DNA from 2 places in the Thioalkalivibrio sp. ALMg9 genome. Region 2 is predicted to be linked to the other one. Evidence: predicted binding sites of a transcription regulator. Region 2 holds the regulator's gene; the other holds the start of a gene.
What was found. The regulator LexA, encoded in region 2, represses DNA repair genes until DNA is damaged. The targets are predictions, from matches to a motif close to TACTGTNNATATNNACAGTA.
Positions count from the first base shown of each region.

Region 1: a site for LexA is predicted at 1,943-1,962, ahead of F792_RS0111125 (error-prone DNA polymerase). Genes of this name have one in related genera too.

Region 1 covers NZ_AQYC01000009.1:424,902-432,586, forward strand. The annotation lists gene F792_RS0111125 (error-prone DNA polymerase) at 1-1,941, opposite strand, end outside; gene F792_RS0111130 (phosphatidylserine/phosphatidylglycerophosphate/cardiolipin synthase family protein) at 2,124-3,392, shown strand; gene F792_RS0111135 (cyclin-dependent kinase inhibitor 3 family protein) at 3,428-3,973, shown strand; gene F792_RS0111140 (SPOR domain-containing protein) at 3,982-4,605, opposite strand; gene F792_RS0111145 (bifunctional 2-polyprenyl-6-hydroxyphenol methylase/3-demethylubiquinol 3-O-methyltransferase UbiG) at 4,859-5,527, shown strand; gene ubiG (bifunctional 2-polyprenyl-6-hydroxyphenol methylase/3-demethylubiquinol 3-O-methyltransferase UbiG) at 5,474-6,232, opposite strand; gene F792_RS0111155 (DUF429 domain-containing protein) at 6,318-6,989, shown strand; gene F792_RS0111160 (LexA family transcriptional regulator) at 7,003-7,209, opposite strand; partial or broken gene F792_RS14700 (hypothetical protein) at 7,326-7,685, shown strand, end outside.
Region 2 covers NZ_AQYC01000009.1:923,108-930,792, forward strand. The annotation lists gene F792_RS0113465 (ion transporter) at 1-396, shown strand, start outside; gene F792_RS0113470 (2-isopropylmalate synthase) at 496-2,181, opposite strand; gene F792_RS0113475 (Lrp/AsnC family transcriptional regulator) at 2,361-2,852, shown strand; gene lexA (transcriptional repressor LexA) at 3,207-3,824, shown strand; gene imuA (translesion DNA synthesis-associated protein ImuA) at 4,142-4,774, shown strand; gene F792_RS0113490 (DNA polymerase Y family protein) at 4,935-6,368, shown strand; gene rnk (nucleoside diphosphate kinase regulator) at 6,383-6,793, opposite strand; gene F792_RS0113500 (rhodanese-like domain-containing protein) at 7,258-7,605, opposite strand; gene F792_RS0113505 (thioredoxin family protein) at 7,655-7,685, opposite strand, start outside.

The sequences.
Region 1 (7,685 bases), 500 kb from region 2:
GTAGCGCACCCGTTCCGGGTGGGCGCGGCGCTTGAGATAGGGGTGCACCATCTCGCCCTGGATCGGGCCGGGGCGCACGATGGCGATCTCGATTACCAGGTCGTAGAAGTTCGTGGGCTTCAGGCGCGGCAGCATGCTCATCTGCGCGCGCGACTCGATCTGGAACACGCCCAGGGTGTCGGCCTTTTGCAGCATGCGATAGACCGCCGGATCCTCGGCGGGGATGTCGGCCAGGCCCCAGTTACGGCCTCGGTGACGCGCCATCAGCTCTAGTGCGCGGCGCACGCAGGAGAGCATCCCCAGCGCCAGCACGTCGATCTTCAGCAGGCCCACGGCGTCCAGGTCGTCCTTGTCCCACTGGATCACCGAGCGCTCCGGCATGGCCGCGTTCTCGATGGGCACCAGCTCGTCCAGCCGGCCGTCGGCGATCACGAAGCCGCCGGTGTGCTGCGACAGGTGGCGCGGGAAGCCGAGCAGCTCGGCGGTCAGCGTCTGCCACTGCCGGGCCAGGGCGCCGTCCGGGTCCAGTCCGGCCTCGCGCAGGCGCTCGGCGGGGATGCCGTCGTCCCACCAGGCGAGGTTGGCGGTCAGCGCGTCCAGCCGCGCGCGCGAGATGCCCAGCGCGCGGCCGACGTCGCGCAGGGCGCTGCGGCGGCGGTAGCGGATTACCGTGCAGGCCAGCGCGGCGCGCTCGCGGCCGTAGCGCCGGTAGATGTACTGGATCACCTCCTCGCGGCGCTCATGCTCGAAGTCGACGTCGATGTCCGGCGGCTCGCCGCGCTCGGCGGAGATGAAGCGCTCGAACAGCATGCTGGAGCGCGAGGGATCGACTGCGGTGATGCCAAGGGCATAACACACGGCCGAATTGGCGGCCGAGCCGCGCCCCTGGCACAGGATCCCGCGGCTGCGGGCAAAGCACACGATGTCGTAGACGGTCAGGAAGTACGGCTCGTAGCCCAGCTCGCGGATGATGCCCAGTTCGCGTTCGATCTGTTCCTGCACTGTCGGCGGGATGCCGTCGGGCCAGCGCTGGCGAGCACCCTTGAGGGTCTCCTCGCGCAGGTAGGCGGACGGGGTCATGGTCTTCGGCAACGGGTCGGTGGGGTAGCGGTAGGTGACCGCGTCCAGCGAGAAGTCGCAGTCCCACGCGATGGCCACACTGGTCTCAAGCCAGGCGGCGGGATACAGCGCGGCTAGCTCGGCCCGCGGGCGCAGGCAGCGTTCCCCATTGGGGAAGCGTTCATGCGCCGCCTCCGCGACCGTCGAACGCAGGCGCAGGGCGGTCAGCACGTCCTGCAGGGCGCGCCGCCCGCGCCGATGCATGTGCACGTCGCCGCAGGCGACGATCGGGAGTCCAGTGGCGGTTCCCAGCGCCCGGGCGCGGGCCGTCAGGGTGGCATCTTCGGGGGTGCGCAACTGGCTCACGGCCAGGTGGCCCTGACCTAGGGCGGCCCATCCGGACAGCCAGTGGGCCGCTGCGGCGAGCGCCGTCCCTGGGCTGTCGGCGTCGACCCGCAGCAGGCTGTGCCAGCCGGTGCGGCTCTCGGCGGGCAGGGCATCCAGGTCGGCGCGCGTCAGGTGGTAGTGTCCCTTGTCCGCCGCGCCGCGGGCCCGAGTGATCAATCGACACAGGGCGGCGTATCCCGTGGGATTGCGCACCAGAAGCGTCAGGGTGGGGCCATCGGCCAGCCGGAAGGTCGCCCCCAGGATCAGGTGTAACCCACATTCCTTTGCTGCCGAGTGTGCTCGTACTACACCAGCCAGCGAGGCGATATCGGTCAGCGCCAGCGCGCGATAGCCCAGTGCCTGCGCCCTTTCGACCAGCTCCTCCGGGTGCGATGCCCCGCGCAGGAACGAGAAGTTGCTGAGCGTCGTCAGTTCGGCATAGGCCGGGGGGGCGCCGGCATGCTTGCGGGTGGGGGGATGGGCTGCGGATTCCATATACTGTCTATATATACAGTATATGGAATCCGTCCCACAATGACCGGGGGGATCGCCAACCCATTACGCTTCAACGCGGTGCCGGGATAACAGGCCACCTGACGAACCTTCGCCGGTTTTTGTAACCGGCTGTGTACACTGAGCCAAAATCCTCATGTATTCGCTGCGTGCCTGGAGACCCCATGCGCTACGTCCTGCTCCCGGTGGTGCTGATTGCCCTGATCTTTGCGCTGGGGAATGTGGTGCTGTTCAATGCGTTGCCGAAACCGGACCGGCTGAAAGAGCCGCTGGCGCTGGAGTACGGGACTTCGTCGGAGCAGTTCCGGCGGGACATGGGCCTGCTCCTGCAGCAGCCGATCATGAGCGGCAACCGCATTGACCTGTTACAGGACGGCGAGGCCATCTACGCGGCCAAGATCGAGGCGATCGAAAACGCCGAGCATTCGGTCACCTTCGAGGTGTACGAGTACTGGGGCGAGCAGGCGGCGATTTTCTCCGAGGTCCTGGCGCGTGCGGCGGAACGCGGGGTTCGGGTGCATGCCATGCTGGATTTCCTTGGTTCGCGCGATGCTGACCCGGAGATGTTCGAGCGCATGGAAGAGGCCGGGGTGGAGCTGGTGCGCTGGCGCGAGCCGTCCTGGTACCAGTTGTCGCGCTTCAATCACCGCACGCACCGCAAGCTATTGGTGGTGGACGGTCATACCGGTTTCATCGGGGGAGCCAACGTGGCCGATCCCTGGGTTGACGGTGACGACCGCGATGGCTATCGCGACAATCACTTCCGCATCCAGGGCCCGGTGGTCGGCAATCTGCAGGCGGTGTTCCTGGAGACCTGGCTGGACGCCACGGGGCGGATGCCCACCGGCGAGGCGTATTTCCCCGAGCTGTCCGAAATGGGGGATCGCGACGCCCAGATGGTTAACAGTGCCCCGCGCGAGGGGCGTCACCGGGTGCGCCTGATGTTTCTGCATGCCATCGCCGCGGCGGAAGAGCACATCACGATCGGTACGGCCTATTTCTATCCCGATCCGCGGTTCCTGGAGGTACTGGAGGAGGCGGCCGACCGGGGCGTCCGTATTCGCGTGCTCGTCCCGGGCGACAGCATGAACTTCGGTTTCTTCCGTCATGCATCGGTTAATCGCTGGCGGCCGATGCTCGAATCCGGGGTGGAACTGTACGAGTATCATCCGCGCATGTACCACTCCAAGCTGATGGCGATCGACGACCGCTGGGCCAGTATCGGCTCCGCGAATCTGCACAACCGGTCGTTTCGTCTGAACGACGAGGCCAACCTGAACATCTGGGACGAAGGCTTCGCCCGCGAGATCCGCGAACTGATCGAGGTGGACAAGGCCGATGCCGAGCGCCTGACCATCGAGGACTGGGAGAACCGGCCGCTGCGGCGACGCCTGGCGGGGTGGATCACGCACCTGATTGGTCCCTATCTTTGATGCACCCATTCCGACCCCCACGGCAGGAGCACGCCATGACATCCCCCAAGGCCGGCCAGACCCCTTCGTTCGACATCGGGGTCATTCATCTGCCCGAGGGCGGGGCGATTGGCATGACTCGTTGCCCCGGCAAGCGGCCGGATGGAACGAGTTGCGCGGCGCAGGACGTGCAGGCGGATCTGGCGGCGCTGTGGGACTGGGGTGCGAACGTGCTCGTGACCCTGAATCAGGGGTCCGAGCTAAGTGATCTGGGTGTTCCGGATCTCGGGAAGACCGTTCGGGCGGCGGGGATGCGCTGGCTGCATCTCCCGATCGGCGACATGGCCGCTCCCGATCGGCCCTGGGAAGAGGGTTGGCAGGATGTCGGGCCGCAGGTCCACCAGCGGTTGCGGGCCGGCGAGCGCGTGGTGTTCCACTGCGGGGGCGGTCAGGGCCGTGCGGGCACCATTGCTGCCCTGACCCTCATCGAACGCGGGCTTGCGCCGGAGGCGGCCATCCGGGAGGTCCGGTCGGCCCGTCCCGGCGCGATCGAAAGCCCCGACCAGGAACGCTACCTGCGCAGCTTGCCGCGCACGGACTGAGGTGCGTTTCAGGAGTGGTTCAACGGCCGCGCGACGATAAAGGCATCCGCGAGCGTATCCCCTTCCTGTGCCTCGAGGGCGGCCATCGCGGCTGCGCGCGCGTCGAACAGGCCGATGCGAACCCGGTAGCGTTCGGAGGCCGGCTCGGGTCCGTCCACGACCTCCAGGCGGCTGGCAAGCCCGCGGGCCTTCAGGGTCCGGTCCAGCTTCCGGGCGTTTTCCAGTTCGGTGAATACGCCGGCCTGGATGGAATACAGCTCCTCGGGTGCGGAGGCGGCTTCGCTCCGCTCATGCTGGCGTTCCGGCGTGGGTTCCGCCAGCGACGGCTCCTGGCTTTTCCGCTCAATGCGGCCGGAATGGCGAGCCGGCGAGAAGAGTGGCAATGCGGTGTCATCGCCGGCGCGGGTCGACAAGGGTGCCGGGGTATCCAGCCAAGACGCGCGGGCGCGTCCGGATTCCGGCGCCGAGCCCGTGTTCTCGGTTGCCGGCGATTCGGGCTCGGCGACAAGCGGTCCGGGGGCCCCGATCGCGGCGCCCGAAAAGACACCCAGAATGAACAGCAGGACCGTGGCCAGCGGGGTGCCCAGCACCAGGAGGAACAGTTGGCGTCGGGTAAGGAACAGATTGATCATCTTATGACCCTCCTTGGCAATCTTTGCCTTTTCGTCATCGAGGGGCGGGACCTCCGTCGGGCGACGGAAAAATGACGTTTCCGCCCTCTTGTAGCGATATGCAAACAAGATGCCAGTTATGGGTCGGGCCGGGAGGCGAGAGGTTCGTGGAAGACTGTCTGCTTGGGTGCGATGATGCGCGCAGGGCCTGGCGAGGGTTCGTACGGCCCTTGTCCCTGCCGCGCTGCCCTACCGGTCCTTGGCGAGAAGCCTGATGCGAAGTGCGATCTACGATCTCCTGATCCTGCGACTGACCGCCCGCTGGTATGCGGAGGCCCTGGAGCGGATGCCCGATGGCGCGCGAGTGCTGGATGTGGGCATCGGCACGGCGGGGGCATTGCTGGCCAATGCCGAGCGGGCGCGGCACAAGCAGTTGCACCTGACCGGGATCGACATCGATGGCGACTACGTCCGGCGGGCGCGGCGCCGGTTGCAGGAATCAACCCTGGCCGACTGCGCCGCGGTATTTCGGGAATCCGTGTACGACCACGCGGGTGGTCCCTACGACGTGGTGTACTTTTCCGCGAGCTTCATGCTGCTGCCCGATCCGGAACAGGCCCTGCGCCACTGCAAGGGGCTGCTCGCGCCAGGCGGCCGGTTCCTGTTCACGCAGACCATCCAGCGCCACCCGGCGCGCTGGGTCGAGATCCTCAAGCCCCTGCTGCTGCGGATCACGACCATCGATTTCGGGCACGTGACCTACGAGGCGGATCTCCGCGCCCAGCTCGCGGCCGCGGATCTGGTGGTGGAGGAATGGAGCGTGCTGGCCACCCATGGGTCGCGTGCTTCCTGCCTCGTGGTGGCGTGTCCGGCGAGCGAGGGCGCCGGATCAGGCAATGGGCTTGCGCGCCAGGATCATGTAGTTGACGCTCATGGATCGTGACAGCCACATCCGGCGGTTGAGCGGATTGACCCTGACCCCCGTCTGCGTCATGGGCTCCAGGCCGTCCCGTGCCAGTAGGTCCCGCGTTTCCCGGGGCGTGACGAATCGCTTCCACTGATGGGTGCCTCGGGGCAGGATGCGGAAGAGGTACTCGGCCCCGACAATGGCGACCACGAACGAGACCGGATTGCGGTTGATCGTGGCCACGAAGGTGTGACCGCCGCGGCGGAGCATGCGATTGACGCTCCCCATGAACGCCGGCAGGTCCGCGACGTGTTCGACCACCTCCATGTTGAGGATCACATCGAAGTCTTCTCCGCGCTCCGCGAGGGCCTCCGCCGTGTTGACCTCGTACTGGATATCGAGGCCTTGCTCGTCGGCGTGATGCCGGGCCGCGGCGATGTTGCGGTCCACCACGTCCACGCCCAGCACGTCCGCACCGAGGCGGGCCATGGCCTCGCTCAACAGGCCTCCGCCGCAGCCGATGTCCAGCATGCGCAGGCCGGCCAGGGGGCGGTCGGCTTCCGGGTCCCGTCCGAGCGAGTGGCAGAGCTGATCCCGGATGTAGTCGGTGCGCAGGCGATTCAGCACGTGCAGGGGCCAGAGTCTGCCATCCGGTTGCCACCACATCTCGGCCAGGGCGCGGTAGCGCTCCACCTCGTTCGGATCGACGGTTCGGTCGCGTTCCACATCCGGAGAATTCATTGGCTGCGCGGCTCACCATGTATGTGAAGGTTACTTTCGGACCACGCGATCCCGTTTTTGATCGCACCCGGCCAGGATCGATGCGATGGTGGCCCTTCGTCAGAAGCGGGCCGAGGTAGATCGAATGGGGCAGACGATCATCGGGGTGGACCTGTCCGGTCCCGGGAGTGCCGCGCATACCTCCGTCGCCGTGTTCCGTGAACAGGGTGGGGCGCTCGATCTGTTGGAGCTGGTGGCGGGGGCCAATGACCAGGCGATCCTCGACCGTGTACCCGCGGGCGCGATTGTGGGGCTGGATGCGCCCTTGTCGTATTCGCCCATCGGAGGCAGCCGCACATCCGACCAGTCCCTGCGACGCGTGGCGGTCGAACACGGATTGCCGGCCGGAACCGTCATGGCACCTTCCGCACCGCGCATGGCCTACCTGACGCTGCGGGGCGTGGCGGTCAGCCGCATGCTCCGCAGCGAGCGCCCGGACGCCCGGGTGGTGGAGGTACACCCCACCGTGGCGATGGTCCTGAGGGACGCCTCGGTGGCGACATTGAAGGCCATGAAGCATGATTCAGAGGCGCGCCGCGAGCTGCTGGTCTGGCTGGAGGGGCAGGGGCTCCACGGGGTGTGCGATCTCGATCAGGTCAGCGATCACTCGGTGGCCGCCTGTGCCGCGGCCGTGGCGGCCTGGTGGTGGAGCCAGGGCAGCCCCGCCTGGATCCACCCGGCCGAGCCGCCGCTGCATCCGTTCGACTTCGCCTGCTGACGGGCTGCTTCGATCAGAGGTGACGGCGCATCTGCCCGACCAGTACGGCCTGGATGCGGAGTCGGTCCGGGGCGACGAAGAGGGGCGCATAGGTCCGAGTCTCCGCGTGCAGCAGGACGACATTCGGGGGCTGCTCGATACGCTTGAGGGTGGCTTCTTCGCCATTGATCAGGACCACGAGGATCTCGCCGTTGCGGGCATGGTTGCGCGATTCGATCACCACCCAGTCGGGTTCTACCCCATTTCTGCGGACGGTTTGGAAAGGGCTGAAAACTTCAGATCCTGAACGGCGATGCGGCGCCGCATCCTTGGATTGTGGAACCGCTCAATGTAGCCAAACAGATCGTCGCGTACCACGAGTCGGGGCATGCCCTTCTGGCGTATTTGTTACCCAAGGCTGATGCTCTCGAAAAGGCGACCGTGATCCCGCGCGGGCACGCCCTTGCGGTAACGGCGCAGGTGCCCGAGGAGGAGCGCTACAATTTCGGCGAGTCCTACTTGCGCGACAAGATCGCGGTGATGTTCGGGCGGGCGTCTGGCCGAATCTCTGGTATTCAACGAGGCTCGCGCTCGGGAGACACTGGAAAAACACCGCGAAGCATTCGAAACCCTTGCCCAGGCCCTGGCGGAACAGGAAACCCTGGAGGTGGAAGCAATCCGCGAGATCCTGAAGGATCAGGCGATGGAAGGGCAGGC
Region 2 (7,685 bases):
ATCGCTACCGGCCTGTTTGGTGAATCCTTCCCACAGAAGTTCGGCACGCTCGGCGCCACCATGTACAGCCTGTTCCAGGTGATGACGCTGGAGGGCTGGTCCGAGGACATCGCCCGCCCGGTGATGGACATCTACCCCTGGGCCTGGGCGTTCTTCGTGCCCTTCATCCTGATCGCCACCTTCACCGTGCTGAACCTGTTCATCGCCATCATCGTGGACGCCATGCAGCGCATGCACGACCGCTCGATGGAGATCGAGCAGCAGATGATCCATGACAGCGTGCACGAAGAGAACCAGGCCCTGCACGCGGAGATCCACGAGATACAGCAGGAAACCCTCAAGCTCCAGGAACGCCTGACCCGCATGCAGACCATGCTGGAGAAGCGCGTGCGGTGATCAGGCGCGAAGCCTCCCGTCCGCTGTGATGCGAACGGGAGGCTTGGTTGCAAGCACCCTCCCACAGGGGCCAGGAAAGGCCCCGCGGGCCCGGCGAGATCAGGCGCTGACGGCGGCTGACTCCACGGCGCGCTCGCCCAGGCGGCGGCCCGTGGCGTTGAGCACGGCCTGCAGGGTGGCGGCCGTGGTGTCCTCGCCCAGGGCGACGCCCACGGAGCGTTCGCCATCGACCTGCACGTCCACGGCGGCCATGGCGCGCGCCTCGGTGCCGGACTCCATCGCGTGCTCGTCGAAGTGGGTGACCTTCACCTGCACGCCACGCTCGGCCTCCATGGCGGAGGTCAGCGCCGCGACCGCGCCGTGGCCCTCGCCCCGCAGGCGGGATTCACGCCCGGGCGGGCCCATGGTCGCATCCAGCCGCACCACAGGACCGTCCTTCTCGATCTCGTAACGCACCAGATCCCAGCCGGTAACCGGCGTCAGGTAATGCTTTTCGAACAGCTCGTGGATGCGCTTCGAGGAGACCTCGATCTGCGAGGTCTCGGCATCCTTCTGCACGATGCGGGCGAACTCGATCGCCAGCCAGCGCGGCAATTCGATGCCGTAGTCGCGCTCCAGCACATGCGTGACCCCACCCTTGCCGGACTGGCTGTTGATGCGCACGACCTCCTCGTAACGCCGGCCCAGGTCGCTCGGGTCGATCGGCAGGTAGGGCACGTTCCAGTGGCCGCCCTTCTCCTTGTAATGCGCCAGGCCCTTGCGGATCGCGTCCTGGTGACTGCCGGAGAAAGCGGTGTAGACCAGCTCGCCCGCCCACGGGTGGCGCGGGTTGATGGGCATGTCGGTGCACTCCTTGTACACGTCCATCAGCCGCTCCATATCGGACAGGTCAATGGTCGGGTCAATGCCCTGCGAGTACAGGTTCATGCCGACGGTGACCAGATCCATGTTGCCGGTGCGCTCGCCATTGCCGAACAGCGTGCCTTCCAGGCGGTCGGCCCCGGCCAGCAGGCCCAGCTCGGCCGCGGCCACACCGGTGCCCCGGTCGTTGTGCGTATGCAGCGACACGCAGAAATGCTCGCGGTACTGCACGTGGTCGCAGAACCACTCGACCTGGTCGGCAAAGACGTTCGGCGTGGCGGACTCGACCGTGGCCGGCAGGTTGATCACGACCTTCTGGCCCTGGTCCGGGCGCCAGATCGCATTCACCGCATCGACCACCTCGACCGCGAAGTCCAGCTCGGTGGTGGAGAAGCTCTCCGGCGAGTACTGGAAGATCCAGTCGGTCTGGGGGTACTTCGCCGCGTAATCCCGCACCCAGCGTGCACCGTTCTCGGCAATGCCGCGCACGCCGTCGCGATCCATGCGGAAGACCTGCTCGCGCTGCGCCGGGTTGGTGGAGTTGTACACGTGCACCACCGCGCGCGGGGCGCCCTCCAGCGCCGCGAAGGTCTTCTGGATCAAGTCCTCGCGCGCCTGGGTCAGCACCTGGATGTACACGCCCTCGGGGATGCGGTCTTCATCGATCAGGCGGCGGGTAAAGTCGTAGTCGATCTGCGAGGCGGCCGGGAAGCCGATCTCGATCTCGGTCAGACCGATTTCCACCAGCACCTCGAAGAAGCGCATCTTCTGTTCCACGCTCATCGGGTGCACCAGCGCCTGGTTGCCGTCACGCAGATCCACCGCGCAGAAACGCGGGGCGGCCGTGGTGCGCTGGGCCGGCCAGCGCCGATCGGACTTGTCGATCGGCGGGAACGGGGCGTACTTGGTGTGATCGAAGGCCATCGTGTTCGTCTCCTGTAAGGGGCGCGGCCTCGCCGTGTGGTCGGGTGCCGCGCTCCGGATTTCTATCTGTGCATTATCCTAACGCATTGTCCCCGGCATAACCTTGCGTTTTTCCCTAAGAACGCAATAGTTGCGCACTATCCTTGCGCAATAAAGCCACTTTAGAGCAATATTCAACCATGAAACCCGAACCACACCGACTCGACCGCTATGACCGCCGCATCCTCGAGATCCTGCAGGAGGATGCGAGCCTGTCCAATCAGGCCCTGGCCGATCGCGTGGGGCTCAGCCCCTCCCCCTGCCTGCGTCGGGTGCGTGCGCTGGAACAGGCCGGCGTCCTGTTGAGCCGCGTAGCCCTGCTGGATCGGCGCAGCCTGGGGTTGGAACTGACCGCCCTGATCCATATCGGCATGGACCGCCATACCCCGGAGCGCTTCGCCCACTTCGAGGAGACCGTGGCGAGCTACCCCGAGGTCCAGCACTGCTACCTGATCACCGGCCAGTCGGCGGACTACATGCTGCAGGTGGTCGTCCCCGACATGGATGCCTACCAGGAATTCCTGCTGCGCCGCATCACCCGACTGGAGGGCGTGGACAGCGTCCATTCCAGCTTCGTGCTGCGCCGCGTGGTCGACCGCACTGCCCTGCCACTGGACTACACCCCCACCTGAATACCACCTCAAGACCCAGGGCGGGTTGACCACGAAGGCACGAAGAAAGGCAACGGCCGGCAGGATGTGATGAGCGAAGCGAATCGCATCGTGTAGCCATCCCAAGGGTGGCGAGGTTCGCGGATCGATGCGTTTCGCTTCGCTCAACAGCATCCTACGCCCGGGTCGCGACACCTCCTTGGGTTTTCTCCGTAATCCTCTGTGGTGCAACCGCACTTGAGCTTCTTCGTGCACTTCGTGGTGGAACAAACCGGCCGTCAGGAGCAAACACGCACTCCGGATGGATGCGCCGCTCTTGTCCTCGCGCCAGCCACCCCTGTACTGTATATATAGACAGTAACCGGAGGGTGCCCCGTGTCGCTCACTGCACGCCAGCAAGCCATCTTCGACTACATCGCCGAGACCATCGCCACCCAGGGCACGGCACCGACCCGCAGCGAGATCGCCCGGGCCTTCGGCTTCCGCTCGCCCTACGCGGCCGAGTGCCATCTGAAGGCCCTGGAGAAGAAGGGCGCGATCGAACTGCTGGGCGGCACCTCCCGCGGCATCCGCCTGCCGGGCGCCGCCCGTGGCGCACCGGCCGAACTCCCTCTGGTCGGGCGCGTCGCCGCCGGCTCGCCGATCCTCGCCACCGAGCATATCGAGCGCCACTACCGGGTCGACGACGCCCTGTTCCGCGCCCGCCCGGACTATCTCCTGCGCGTACACGGCGAGAGCATGCGCGACGCCGGCATCCTCGACGGCGACCTGCTGGCCGTGCGCCAGACCCCGGAGGCCCGGCCCGGCCAGATCGTGGTCGCCCGCATCGAGGACGAGGTCACCGTCAAGCGCTTCGCGCAGGACGGCCCGAAGGTGCGCCTGCTCCCGGAGAACCCCGACTTCGCCCCCATCGAGATCGACCTCGAGCGCCAGGACCTGGCCATCGAGGGCATCGGCGTGGGCGTGCTGCGCGATCTCGACCCGCAGGCCTAGGGAAACACTGACTCATGTACACACTCGCGTTGGCACCCCAGGTTTTCCGAGACCAGGCGCGTCGTGCAACAGGTAGTGGTTCTACCCGCCCGTTTTTGATGGATTCGGGGCGCAACGCAGGATCGGGGAACCTGGGGCGCCAACCCCACAAACGATTGAAGGCAGGGGCTCGGCCGCCCGTTGTTGATGAAAACGGGCGCGGGAACGGCGTTGCGGCTCCCTTGTGCAGAATGACTGCACCGCAGTCACCGCGCCTTGTTCGCACGCAAAAGCGACTCGAGCGCGAGCGTGTACATGAATCAGTGTTTCCCTAAGCCATGAGCGCGCTGGATACCCTGCTCGACCACCCGGCGCTCTGGCGCGGCCGCAGTGCGGCTCCGGCCACGGATGCCCCGGTCTGGCCCAGCGGCCATGCGGAGCTGGATCGGGCCCTGGGCGGCGGCTGGCCGCGCGGCCAGTTGATCGAACTGCTGGGGGCCCCGTTCGGCTGTGGCGAGACCCGGCTGCTGGTCCCCATGCTCGCCGCCTGCGGCCGCGAGGGCTACTGGATCGCGCTGATCGCACCGCCGGCCACGCCCTGGCTACCCGGCTGGCAGACACTCGGCATCCCGCCGGAGCGGGTCCTGCTGATCCATACCGAGCATGATCGCGACACCCTGTGGGCCGGCGAGCAGTGCCTGCGCGACCCGGCGTTCGGCGTCCTGCTCGCCTGGCTGCGCGGCCCCGTGGAGACGGCCCTGCTGCGCCGGTTGCGTCTGGCTGCCAGCGAGAGCCGGGCCTGCGCGATCCTGTACCGGCCACCAAACGCCGCGGCACAGCCCTCGCCGGCCCACCAGCGCCTGCGCTGGCAGCCCGCGGCCTCCGGCCTGGAACTGCACTGCCTGAAGGGGGCCGGCCACTGGGCCCGCTCCGGCCACCCCCTGCAGGTTCCCGAACCACCGGAGGCCTGAGATGGGCCAGCCTGCCCGTCCCTCGCGTGCGACCACACACCCGGAGCCGGTCCGACAACAACTGAGCCTGCTTCCGGCCGCAGCCCTGCCCGTCACCGCACCCCGGCCACCGGAGACGCATACCGCCAACCGCGCCGCCCGGCCGCGGCAGGAACACTGGATGGCAATCGACCTGCCGCACCTTGCGCTGGACGCGCTGGCCCGGACGGAGCCGGACCCCGGGCGGCTGCAGCGCCCCCTGCTGGTGGTGGAATCCGACCCTGCCCCCCGGGTGCACGCCGCCAACCGCGCCGCCCGCCAGGCGGGTGCCCGCCCCGGCATGGCGCTGGGGGATGCCCTGGCGGTGCTGGATACCCCGGAACTGGTCGAGCATGCCCCGGACACCCTGCAGGCCCAACTGGAGATGCTGGCCGGCGTACTGCTGCGGTTCTCCGATCACGTGCACCCGGAGCCGGAGGCACAGCGCATCCTGGTGGAGGTCGGGCGCAGCCGCCGCCTGTTCGGCGGCCTCGAGGCCCTGCGCGACCAGGCGCGGGACACCCTGACCGAACTGGACTTCCATCCCCGTATCGGACTGGCCCGCAGCCCCGCCGCCGCGCGCCTGCTGGCCCGCCTGCGCAACCCCGCGATCGCGGAAGACCCCGAGGCCCTGCGCCGCATCCTGTCCCCGGTTCCGCTGGAGGCCCTGCCACTGGCCGCCGCGACCCGCGAGGGCCTGCGCGCCGTGGGCCTGCGCCAATTGGGCGATCTGCTGCGCCTGTCGCGCCCCGAACTGGCCCGACGCCACGGACCGGAGTTGCTGGACCTGCTGGACCGACTGCTGGCGCGGCGCGCGGAGACCCTGCCCCGCTTTGCGCCACCCCCGGTGCTGGATCTGTCCCTGCGCCTGGAGCACGAGATCCACGCCACGGCGACCCTGGCCTTCCCGCTCAAGCGGCTGCTGCGCCAGGCCGAGGCGCAGTTGCGCGGCCTGAACCGCAGCCTGCAGGGGATGACACTGGAACTGGCCCACCGCGAGGCGTGTACCCGCATCTCACTGGAGCGCGGGCAGCCGGGCATTCGCACCGACGAGTGGCTGCCCCTGTGGCAGACCCGACTGGATCGCGAGACCCTGCCGGCGGCGGTGATCGGCCTGCGCCTGCAGGCACCCCGCTTGCTGGACCCACCGGCCCGGGGCGACAGTCTGCTCGCCGCAGACCCGGCGAGCAGACCACCGGCCGATCAGCTACCCGCCGTGCTGGCTCGCCTGCGCGCCCGGCTGGGCGAGCAGGCCGTCGCCCGTCTGATCAACCGCCGCACACCGAGACCGGAGGATGCCCAGCGGCCGCGACACGATCTCGCCACCACTCCGGCCCCCACCGCTCCAACCCCGGGCCAACGGGCCTGCGGAACTGCCCTCTGGCTACAGGGCCCCGAGCCCGCCGCGCCCCCCGACCAGCCCCAATGGCTGGGACGACTGGAAGATGGCTGGTGGGATCACGGCCAGGACGCGCGCCGCGACTACGCTTGCAGCCGCGACCGTCAGGGCCGCCGGCTCTGGCTGTACCGCTGCCTGCGCAGCGGCCAGTGGTATCGCCAGGGTTACTGGGGCTGAGGGGGGACGCCGCCTCAGCGGTGGTATTCGCCCGCGCGCTCCGGCTGGTACTCGACCTCCTCGATGCGCACGTGCATCTGCCCCCCGCCCGGGCGCGGCCACTCGATCTCGTCGCCCTCGGACAGGCCCAGCAGCGCACTGCCCACCGGCGCCAGGATCGACAGCGTGCCGCCACTCTCGTCCACATCACGCGGGTACACCAGTGTCATCGAGAACTCGTCGCCGGACTCGATCACCCGGAACCGGACCTTCGAGTTCATCGTCACCACCGAACCCGGAACCTCGTGCGAATCCACGACATCCGCGCGATCCAGTTCGGACTCGAGATCGGCCTTGCCGGGGAAACTGCCATCCGGAAGGGACTCCAGCAGCTTGTCCAGGCGCTCCATGTCCGTGGTGGAGACAATGATCTTCGGCTTGTTCACTTTCTTACTCCAGAATGCAGAACGCGCCTCCGGGGAGACGCGCCAGGCAAATAATATTCAGGGAATTTCCGGAAACCGGGAAACTTACTCGGGAGACTAGCCAAGACCCGGCAAAAAAGCCATAGCGCCCATCACAGTGCTCGTAAGCGGGAGCCGCACATAGGGAGACGCTGATTAATTCGCACGTCCGCGCTCGATCGATTTTGCTCGCTGACAAGGCGCGGTGAGCGAAGTGTAGCCGAGCTACATAAGCAAGCCGCAACGCGGTCAGCGGGCCCATTTTCGTCAACAACGGGCGGCCGAGCCCTCAAGGGGTTGGCGCCCCATTTTCCCCGATCCTGCGTTGCGGCGTTTGACCGTAGAGTGACTACGGCGCTGCGCACCGCGCCTTGTCTCGGAAAAAACGGGGCACCAACGCGGACGTGCGAATTAATCAGCGTCTCCCTAGCCTTTGCCTTGCGCCCTCACCGAGGCCAGGTCTCCCGCCACGCCGCGTAGCCCCCGCGCAGCACATGCGCATTGATACCCATCGTGCGCAGGCTGTCGGCCACGAGCTGGGACCGGCCGCGACCGCCACAGAACACCACGACGGGCTGGTCCGCATCCGCCATATGAGACTCGATACCGGCCTCTAGCTTGGGCCGCGGGATGTTGATCGCGCCCTCGATCGTCCCCGCGGCCGCCTCCTCGGGCTGGCGCACATCCACCAGCAGAAACGGTTTCTCTTCCTCAAGCCAGCGCGCCACCTCCCCTGGTTCCAGATGCGGCAGGCTTTGTTCCAGCTCGCGAATACGCTTCTCGAAAAGACTCACAGGAGGACTCCGTTGGCTGCGTGAACCGCAAGTTTAGCGCGCGCCCGGGTCACAACGACGGACGTACCAGCAGTGGGACC